Regions from separate parts of the Rothia sp. HMSC067H10 genome, predicted to be linked through region 1. Evidence: riboswitches for the same ligand, from Rfam matches in the RefSeq annotation. Region 1 holds a riboswitch; each other region holds the start of a gene.

What was found. Region 1 has a riboswitch for S-adenosylmethionine ahead of HMPREF2756_RS00520 (bifunctional o-acetylhomoserine/o-acetylserine sulfhydrylase). Riboswitches for the same ligand answer to the same signal wherever they lie in the genome.
Region 2: another riboswitch for S-adenosylmethionine. It lies ahead of HMPREF2756_RS06225 (AMP-binding protein); the one in region 1 lies ahead of HMPREF2756_RS00520 (bifunctional o-acetylhomoserine/o-acetylserine sulfhydrylase).
Region 3: another riboswitch for S-adenosylmethionine. It lies ahead of HMPREF2756_RS06205 (LLM class flavin-dependent oxidoreductase); the one in region 1 lies ahead of HMPREF2756_RS00520 (bifunctional o-acetylhomoserine/o-acetylserine sulfhydrylase).

The regions. Positions count from the first base shown of each region.
Region 1 covers NZ_KV802271.1:109,326-112,568, reverse strand. Annotated here, with positions in the region: gene HMPREF2756_RS00525 (ABC transporter ATP-binding protein) at 1-559, opposite strand, end outside; SAM riboswitch class IV at 1,140-1,253, shown strand; gene HMPREF2756_RS00520 (bifunctional o-acetylhomoserine/o-acetylserine sulfhydrylase) at 1,363-2,709, shown strand; gene HMPREF2756_RS00515 (homoserine O-acetyltransferase MetX) at 2,805-3,243, shown strand, end outside.
Region 2 covers NZ_KV802313.1:87,670-90,912, forward strand. Annotated here, with positions in the region: gene HMPREF2756_RS06220 (hypothetical protein) at 105-1,208, shown strand; SAM riboswitch class I at 1,501-1,617, shown strand; gene HMPREF2756_RS06225 (AMP-binding protein) at 1,623-3,243, shown strand, end outside.
Region 3 covers NZ_KV802313.1:82,199-85,441, reverse strand. Annotated here, with positions in the region: gene HMPREF2756_RS06210 (zinc-dependent metalloprotease family protein) at 1-998, shown strand, start outside; SAM riboswitch class IV at 1,227-1,336, shown strand; gene HMPREF2756_RS06205 (LLM class flavin-dependent oxidoreductase) at 1,442-2,869, shown strand; gene HMPREF2756_RS06200 (YchJ family protein) at 3,008-3,243, shown strand, end outside.

The DNA of each region.
Region 1 (3,243 bases):
CGAGGGAACGAATCAACTGGCGAATTGTCAGCGAAATATCTGGGTCAAGCCCATTCGTCGGCTCATCCAAAAGCAGCAGTTTCGGCTCGCCCAGCAGTGCCCGTGCGATGTGCAGACGTTGTTTCATACCGCGGGAAAACTCTTGTACCTTCTTCGCGGCGACATCTGCAAGATCGACCCGTTCCAAAGCGCTCGCCACCTGGGTACGGCGTTTGCGCGCGCTAACTCCGGCAAGGTCGGCAAAGAAGAGAAGATTATCGCGGGCGGATGCTCGCGGATAGAACCCGGTATCCCCGCCGAGTACAAGTCCCAGGGACGCGCGCGCACGCTGGGGGTGCGCAAGCGCATCCACCCCGTCGATGCGAACGGTACCGCTTGTGGGAGTCAACAGTGTTGCGCACATCTGTACAATTGTTGTTTTCCCAGCTCCGTTGGGACCGAGCAGAGCATGGATTTCGCCGGAGCTTATACTGAGCGAAACATTATCGACAGCGGTGAAAGCGCGTTCACCCTTGCCAAAGGTGCGGCATAGCTGTGCCGCGTCAAGGATTGTAGACATTGTGATAAAACCTTGCGGTGCTTAGTCACCCGAAGCCTCTTGAGCATGGTGTTCGCACGCCCGCAATACGTGGGACGGGTGAGATGAATAGTCGTGAGAGAGGCACTTCTTAGTGCCTGAATAATCCCAAGTCACCGACTGCAGATGCGGAAGGTATAACAATAAAACCCTCAGAACTTTGGTGTCCCAAGCGCTCACTATGCGCTTCTGAAATGTATCGAACCAAAGCAGGGTTATTTCTAAAATTTTTAGAGCCCACCATCGGGGCGGGCATTCCGCGAGCCGGTGCGACTTTAGCGGGAGGTCATACCTCATCACTCCTAGATTCAAGGTTTCAATCAGTGTAGCATGGCTCACGATTGCCTACACTGATGGTAATTTAGCGACGGCTAACGGCAGATCACATGGCTTTAGCGGTTCGGGTACAACATAGGCACGGTCACAAGCGCATAAGTATTGGTGTTTCTCCCAAACAATAGGCTGTCGCGAAAACAGTTCATAAAACGTCATCTTTGCAACAATGCGCCGAAAACACGCATCCCGCTTGACCATGTGCGCTTCCTATGAAACTCTAGATGCAGGTCATGAGAGCCAGTGATAAGCCCCAGCTAGCTGGCCGGCAACCCTCCTCCGCGGTGGGGTGCCCTGGGTGAGGACCAGGCGTTGAACACAAAGTACAACGCAAGCGCGGGACCGATGTGCCCGATTCTGGTACATCGTTTTTTCGTTTGCAGAGAAGAAAACCCAAGAACTCTGTACCGAAATCGGCATGCGGCCCCCTGAACTATCACAAGGAGCTTCGCATGAGCAACACTACAGTCCCGACTCCCGCCAACCCCGCCGGTTGGAAATTTGAAACCCGCCAGATTCACGCGGGGCAGGCACCGGATGCTGCAACGGGAGCTCGGGCGTTACCTATCTACCAGACCACCTCGTTCGTTTTCGAGAACGCAGAACAGGCCGCTAACCGTTTTGCTCTAGCTGAGCTTGGGCCTATCTATACCCGTCTGAACAACCCCACCCAAGAGGTTATCGAAAACCGCATCGCATCCCTCGAAGGGGGAGTAGGGGCGCTTTTGCTGGCCTCAGGCCAAGCGGCTATTACCTATGCGATTCTCAACATTGCGGGTGCGGGCGACCATATCGTGGCTTCCCCATCGATTTATGGGGGAACCTACAACCTACTTAAATACACGCTTGCCGACCTCGGCGTTGAAACTACGTTTGTTGAAAACCCGGACGACCTGCAGCAATGGCGCGATGCGGTTCGCCCCAACACGAAACTCTTCTACGGAGAAACCGTACCTAACCCCCGGAACGATGTGCTCGACATCGAGCCTATCGCCCAGATCGCCCACGACAATGGTGTTCCCCTAATCGTCGATAACACTGTTTCCACCCCATATTTGGTGCGCCCCATCGAATTTGGTGCGGATGTGGTAATCCATTCCGCCACAAAATATCTAGGTGGGCACGGCACCTCAATCGGCGGCGTTATCGTGGACTCCGGCAATTTCGACTATGGTGCCGACCCCGAAAAATTCCCCAAGTTCAACGAACCTGCCCCCGGTTACCACGGTCTAGTTTATGCCCGTGACTTGGGCAAAGACTCCGCTTTTGGTGCGAACCTTTCCTATATTCTCAAGGCGCGAGTTTCGCTTCTGCGCGACACCGGGGCGGCGATCTCTCCAACCAACGCCTTCAACATTGGTATCGGTCTGGAGACTCTTTCCCTGCGCATCGAACGCCATATCGAGAACGCGACCAAGGTCGCAAACTGGTTGGAGGAGCATCCGCTGGTCGATCAGGTGATCTGGGCCGGTCTGCCTTCCTCGCCCTGGTACGAGCGAGCCCAGAAGTACCTGCCGAAGGGGCCGGGCGCCGTCGTGGGATTCACTCTCAAAGACGCCGACCTGGAACAGACTCGCACCTTTGTGGATGCTCTGCAGCTGCATTCCAATGTGGCGAATATCGGCGATGTACGCTCGCTCGTGATTCATCCCGCATCCACCACTCACTCGCAGCTTTCTGAAGAAGAGCTAGAGGCAATCGGTGTGAGCAAAAACTTCGTGCGCCTCTCTGTAGGTATCGAAAATATTGACGATATTATTGCAGATCTTGAACTGGGCTTTGCGACTCTGAACGCCTAACCTGCACCGCCGCGACCGGGCTGCACAGTAAGTGTCCGGTCGCGGTATTGGTTTCTCGCCTGCCATTACCAACTACCGGTTACCCAGGAGAAAACATGACGGAAAATACCGTACACGCCACCTATCTGTCGCAGCTGCAGTATCCCAGCGCTCAGGGGTACCTGCGGCAGATGGCGATCGGTGATTTCACCCTCGAAAACGGTACCGTGCTTCCACAGGTGAACATTAGCTACGAGACGTGGGGGACTCTTAACGAAGCTGGGGACAACGCGATTCTTATTCTGCACGCCCTCACCGGCGACACCCATGTTTCGCGCGGGATTCCCACATCGGATATGCCTGCACCCAGTATTCGCGCAGTCGAAAGTGATGGTTGGTGGGAAGGTATTGTGGGGCCGGGCGCGGTGGTCGATACCACCAAATATTTTGTGATCGCCCCCAATATCTTGGGGGGATGCTACGGCTCGACCGGTCCGGCAAGTATCGTACCCGAGGGGTACCCGGGTGCCGGAAAACCCTGGGGGTCACGCTTTC
Region 2 (3,243 bases), on a different contig from region 1:
GTGTATCTTACATTGTTTAGGATTTTTGGGGTATATCCCGTAAAATTATTACTGGCGTGTAATCCGAGCGCCACTTATTCACCCAACCACTCATAGGAGTCATTGTGACCCACGCATCTACGCGGGGAGGTCTGACGCGCCGTCGTGTTCTGGCGGGCGCCGCATGGACAACCCCAATTATTGTTTCTTCCGCTGTAGTTCCGGCTTATGCGGCTTCGTATGATGACACACGCCCTGACTACGGTATTTTTACCCAGGCGTTCGTCACCCACCAGGAACTAGACACTAACAGTTTCCTGGGGCTAGATTCATTTAGCGGCCCGGTTGAGAACGAGCAGGCCAATGTTCCAGCAGGTTCCAGTGGTCTCTACTCGGCTGGCGGCGGTAAGTTTACCCCCGGCGGCAGCATCGGCAAGGCAAAGTGGGGCGGTGCAGGTTTCTGGTTCTCAGCACCCAAGGCAACCACTAAAGACGGCAAGCAGACATACTACTCGGGCACCACTACCCTACTCGCCGGTGCGCGCCTGCGCTTGGAGCACCGTTTCGTTTTCCCCGACTGGGCCGAGATCGACGGGGCAGAACCTCCGGGCTGGAATAAAAATACTAACGATTTTGCGGTTTCCCTCGTCGTCAATCCCACGCCAGAAAACGGCGATAACCCTAAGCTCGTCGCCTTCAACGGTGGTGCTATGTACGGTACCTTCAGCGAGATGACCTCTAACGGTAATGAGCTGATAGGTTACGTTGATATCAAGCTTGAGCAGGATGTTGTAGCTTCCAGCCACAATGGCGGCGGAACTCAGGTCTACAACCAGATCTTGGCCAGCCAGTTCGGTACACATTTTGAAGATTTCTATCTCGAACGCTACGGTGTGACCACCACCTTGACGATCCTCAGCGGCACTCTGCGCTACGAACCTGAGAATGGTGCCCCCAAGAGCGATATTGACCTGACCGGTCAGCAGGCTGTGGCATCCATCGATCATGTTGGCGAACCTGAGAATCCAGATCCGAGCACTCCCAGCACCCCCAGCGACAAGTCAAAGTCCAACTCGACGGGATCAACGGGTGACCAGAAAAACAAGGATCAAGAGAGCGACTTCACCGTCCGTAACGACATTCAGATCGATCCTAACGACTGGTTATCCGGGCAGAAAAACCCTAACGGAGCCTCGAAAGGCTCAACCAACGCACAAAAACAGAACTAATCGGTAATTTTGGGTGAGTAAACGGCACTCCCACCGGATAAATCCTCTTGACGAGGCGCATCCCGGTGGGAGTGTTTTTCTTGCACTGTTCGCGAGCAGGTGGTTTTTGACCCGAGCAGGTAGGAAAATCCTACCTTGTCGGCAAAATCCTACCTGCTCGCGGTATTGGGGTGTGGTGTGGATGCGTGGGCATGGGTGCAATGTTGCGGAATGTTACGAACGTGGCGCATACATACGCAATATGACGGGATGCCTTTGCACCTGCGCCAGCTACAAGGTTTACTAGATTGGTAATCCATCTAGAGCGACCGAGAGACCTGGCTCGACGACGTCGCAGCAACCTCGCCTGCGGTGGCGCATCATGCGCCTTCATAACGCCGAAGGTGCTAACGCCAGCAACCGATGGGAGATACTGTGGGACTTCCCTCCCCTTTTTCATTCACGAATCCTCTAGCACCCACCCCCAACCCTGCGCATGAATCTGACGAGGCGCGGGTAGCGTTCTGGGAAAAACAAGCCGAGCGCCTAAGCTGGGGCAAGACCTGGGACAACGCACACACCTTCCACAAACCGCAGGTTATCGGAACCGATGCTGAGGGCATCGAAGAATACTCCGTACCCGAGATTAAGTGGTTCGAAGGCGGCAAACTCAACGTCGCCTACAACTGCGTGGACCGCCACGTGGAGGCAGGCCGCAGCGACAAAGTAGCCCTCTATTTCGAGGGCGAACCCGGCGACCGTGAAGCTATCACCTACGCCGAACTGCAGCGACGCATCGCCCGCGCCGCCAACGGCCTGCTCAAACTCGGCGTGCGTAAAGGCGACCGTGTAGTAATCTACCTGCCGGTTATTCCCGAAACCATTATTTTCACGCTTGCGTGCGCGCGGATCGGCGCAATTCATTCGCTCGTGTTCGGCGGGTTCTCGGCGGAGGCGCTGAAGTTCCGGGTGGAAGACACCGGCGCGAAGGTTCTGATCACCACCGACGGGCAGAACCGCCGCGGCAAGGTCGTGCCCGTGAAGGTGAACGCCGATGAAGCATGCTCAGGTGAGAACAATATTGAGCACGTGATCGTGGTGGACCGTACAAGCGCCGCAGACCCCGTGGCGCACGCGCAGGTTCCCTGGACGACCGGGCGCGATATTTGGTACCACGACCTGGTGGACGATCAGCCCGATACCCATGAGTACGAGCTGCACGATGCCGAAGACCCGCTGTTTATCATCTATACCTCCGGCACCACGGGCAAACCCAAGGGCCTGGTGCACACGATGGCGGGGTATTTGGTGCAGACCGCATACACCCACGCGCTGCTGTACGATCTGCTGCCAGACTATGTGGATGACGACGGGGTGCTGCGCCCCGATGAGCTGTCTGCCGTGAACGATCCGACGAAGGTCGAATCGACTGTGCACTGGTGTACCGCCGATCTCGCGTGGGTGACCGCGCACACCTACGAAATCTATGGTCCGCTCGTGAATGGGGTGACCGAGGTTATTTTCGAGGGTACCCCCAATACTCCGCATTACGGTCGTCATTTCGAGGTTATCGAACGCTATGGCGTCACCAACTATTACACCGCTCCAACCCTGATTCGTTCCCTCATGGGGGCTTTTCCTGACGGCCCCGAACCCGGAAAATACAACTTCTCATCCGTGCGTCTGCTCGGGTCTGTGGGCGAGTCCATTAACCCTCAGGCGTGGAAGTGGCTGCGCAAGCACGTGGGTGGGGGTACCGCATCGTTTATCGATACGTGGTGGCAGTCCGAGACCGGCTCGACCATCTGCTCCCCACGGCCACACGACCCCGCCTTCGCGCCCGAAGGGACCTTCCCCGAAGGTACCCCGCACTGCACTCCCCTTCCCGGATGCGCCACCCGCGAAGTCCCCGGAGTCTCGGTGCGCATGGTGGACGAGCACGGTGACTTCGTTGAGCCTGGCAAACAGGGCTTCATTGTGGTTGATAAGATCGGCCCCTCCATGGCACGCACCGTCTGGGGCGACCCGCAACGCTACCTGAATTCCTATTGGAAGC
Region 3 (3,243 bases), on a different contig from region 1:
ACGATGGCATACCAGAGATCGATTTCCCTAAGATGGGCGCGGATCCCAACCATAAAGACATTTTTGTCGAGATGGATTATATGCCCGGTGAGCTTGCTAGTGAGGAAGAGCTGGATCGAATCGTGCAATCTTTCGCGGATATAAATATCAGCAATCCCGACGGCAGAACGGGTATTAATCTGCACTTGGATGCCGGTGCCGCCCGGGGACCTAAGTACAACTTGGGAGGAGGCGAACAGGTCAAGTGGCAAGTGCTCAGCGACGATATAGGTAACAACGCTGGGAACTGGGCCAGGTTTAAAGCTTCTCATTTTAATCAGCGTCGTGATGGACTCTTTCATTATATGGTTTGGGGCGACTACTACGTGCAACAACAAAATGGGGAGAGCGGCTCATCAGGATTGGGACAATTGGGAGGTCGTGATTTCATGGTGACTGTGGGGAAGACACACTGGAATAACAATAAAGGTAATATGAGCGATATTCGCGTGGGTACTTTTATTCACGAGCTGGGGCATAACCTCGGCCTGCAGCACGGTGGTGATGCCGATGAGAAAGGCGAAAAAGGTAAACCACAGTACTTCAGCGTTATGAATTACAACTATCAGCTTACCGGTGTGCCCAAGGCGGATGGAACCAAATATTTCGGATACCTGCAGCAGGATATGCCGACCCTTAAAGAATGGGCCTTGGACGAACGCAAAGGCTTTGGTCCCCAAGCGCGTGGGTACATGTATCGGCCCAATTCAGAGGCCGTACTGAGACCAGCAGATGGACCTGTCGATCTCAACGGTAATGGCGAAATCGACCATGGAATCTATGCTCTTGATCTTAACCGTGACGGAATGAAAGGCTGGCTGACGGCACCAAGTGACCTGAAAAAACTGAGCTTTGCAGTTGTGTTTGGACGAGGTGCTGACGAGACTATCCCTGAGCCCAAGGTGGAAATAAACCCCATCACTGCGGATGATGCCCGCAAAATGGACCTCATTTCCTAAATAATTCGACGCTTTTCCTAAAATGAGGAGCGAAGAATTGCAGCGGGAGCGTTAAACACGCTCCCGCTGCAAATTATTGCTCCCGAATTTTGCCGTCGCATTCGAAAGAACACTGCTGTCCGCCGGGCGACGTACGCGGCCCTTAATATTACGGGCGACAGTCACAAACATTAATATTCGTCATAATATCGCACCGACCACGACACCCCTTATACACTCAAAATCAAGGATTATGAGTCCCGGCGTAAAGCTCTGGCTAGCCGGGCGGCAACCCTCTCCCGTAGCGGGGTGCTCCAGATGATGATCTGGCTTCAAGGGACACGAAGCAAGTACGGCGCGAATGCGCCACCTGCACAACTTGGAACACCAAGAAGGCCACCACCTATAAAGGGGGCGGCGCGCGGGGTGCAGGAACACCCTAACATTCGCGAAAGGATACGTAGATGGCTGAGCAGAAGAAGCGCATCGCAGTTAACGCATTCGACATGACCTGTGTGGGTCACCAGAGCTTCGACCTCTGGCGCCACCCCCGCTCCCGCGCTACCGAGTACAACACCATCAAATACTGGACCGACCTGGCACAGATCCTTGAGAAGGGCCTCTTCGACGGCGTATTCCTAGCCGATGTTGTGGGCATCTACGATATTTACAAGAACTCCGCTGCACCTGCTATCGAAGGTGGCGCGCAGGTGCCCGTGAACGATCCGTTTATGCAGATCTCCGCAATGGCCGCCGTAACCGAGCACTTGGGCTTCGGCGTGACCTCAGCCGTCACCTACGAGCAGCCTTACACGCTTGCCCGCAAGTACGCTTCTCTCGACCACCTCACTAACGGGCGTGTGGGCTTCAATGTGGTGACCTCATACCTGCCTTCCGCAGCCGAATGTCAGGGCCTCGAAACCCAGATTGAGCATGACACCCGATACGAACTCGCCGAAGAGTTCCTGGATGTCTGCTACAAGCTCTGGGAAGGCTCCTGGGAAGACGGCGCGGTCGTCAAAGACCGCGAGAAGGGTATCTACGCCGACCCCGCCAAGGTGCACCCGATTCAGCACAAGGGTAAGTACTTCAGCGTGCCTGGTGCGGGTCTGACCGAGCCCAGCCCCCAACGCACCCCCGTGATTTTCCAGGCGGGCGCATCCAGCCGCGGGCAGAAGTTCTCGGGCAAGCATGCCGAAGTTGTGTTTATCGGTGCGCTCCGCCCCGATCTGACCCGCATTATTACCGACCGTATCCGTGACCGCGCCGAAGAGAACGGCCGCGGCCGCGACGAAATCAAGGTTTTCGCGATGCTCTCCATTATTGTGGACGAGACCGAAGAGAAGGCGAAGGCAAAGTACGAAGAGTACCGCAAGTACGTGAACCTGGAATCTTCGCAGGCCATTATCGGCGGCTGGTCCGGCGTGGATCTTTCGCAGTTCGACGAGGACGAGGTACTCAACTATGTGAAGACCGAGTCGATTCAGTCCTTCCTCACCCCCTTCACCCTGCAAGCCAAGGATAAGCAATGGACGCGTAAGGATATTGCCGAGCACTGCACTATCGGCGGTATGGGCGAGGTTATTGTGGGCGACCCGCAGCAGGTGGCCGACGAACTCGAACGCTGGATTGATGAAGGCGGCCTGGACGGTATTAACCTGGCATACCACGTTTCACCCGGCTCCTTCGAGGACTTCATCGAGTTCGTGGTTCCTGAGCTGCAAAAGCGTGGACGCTACCGCACCTCCTACGAAGGTGAGACCCTGCGCGAAAGCCTGTTCGGTAAGGGCCAGACTAAGGTTGCAGACTCCCACCCGGCCGCGAAATACCGCGGCGCCTACGTGGGTAAGCCCTCCACGGCAGACACCCCGGCACGCGCTATCGCGAACTAAACCCGCTGTTCCTGCACGCATGGTTGTAAAATCTTCCCTCCTGGGATGATAAAAAGAGCCTTTATTTGAATAAAGCATTAAAAATGCCGCTTTATTCGAATAAAGGCTCTTTTTTTACGCACGTTTAAAATGGGGTGCATGAGCGAAACAACCCTGCATGATCCTCAAACCCGCTGCCCCTGCACAAGCGGCGAGGTATACGGTGCCTGCTGCGGGCGGTACCTGGGCGAGTTTGCCGCATCCGGAACCTTGGGCGCGCCCACGCCGCTGGCTCTGATGCGCTCGCGATTTACCGCCTTCGCCCTACACGATGCGCCCTACCTGCTGGCGAGCTGGCACCCGCATACGCGCCCCGCCGAGTTAACGCTGGATGA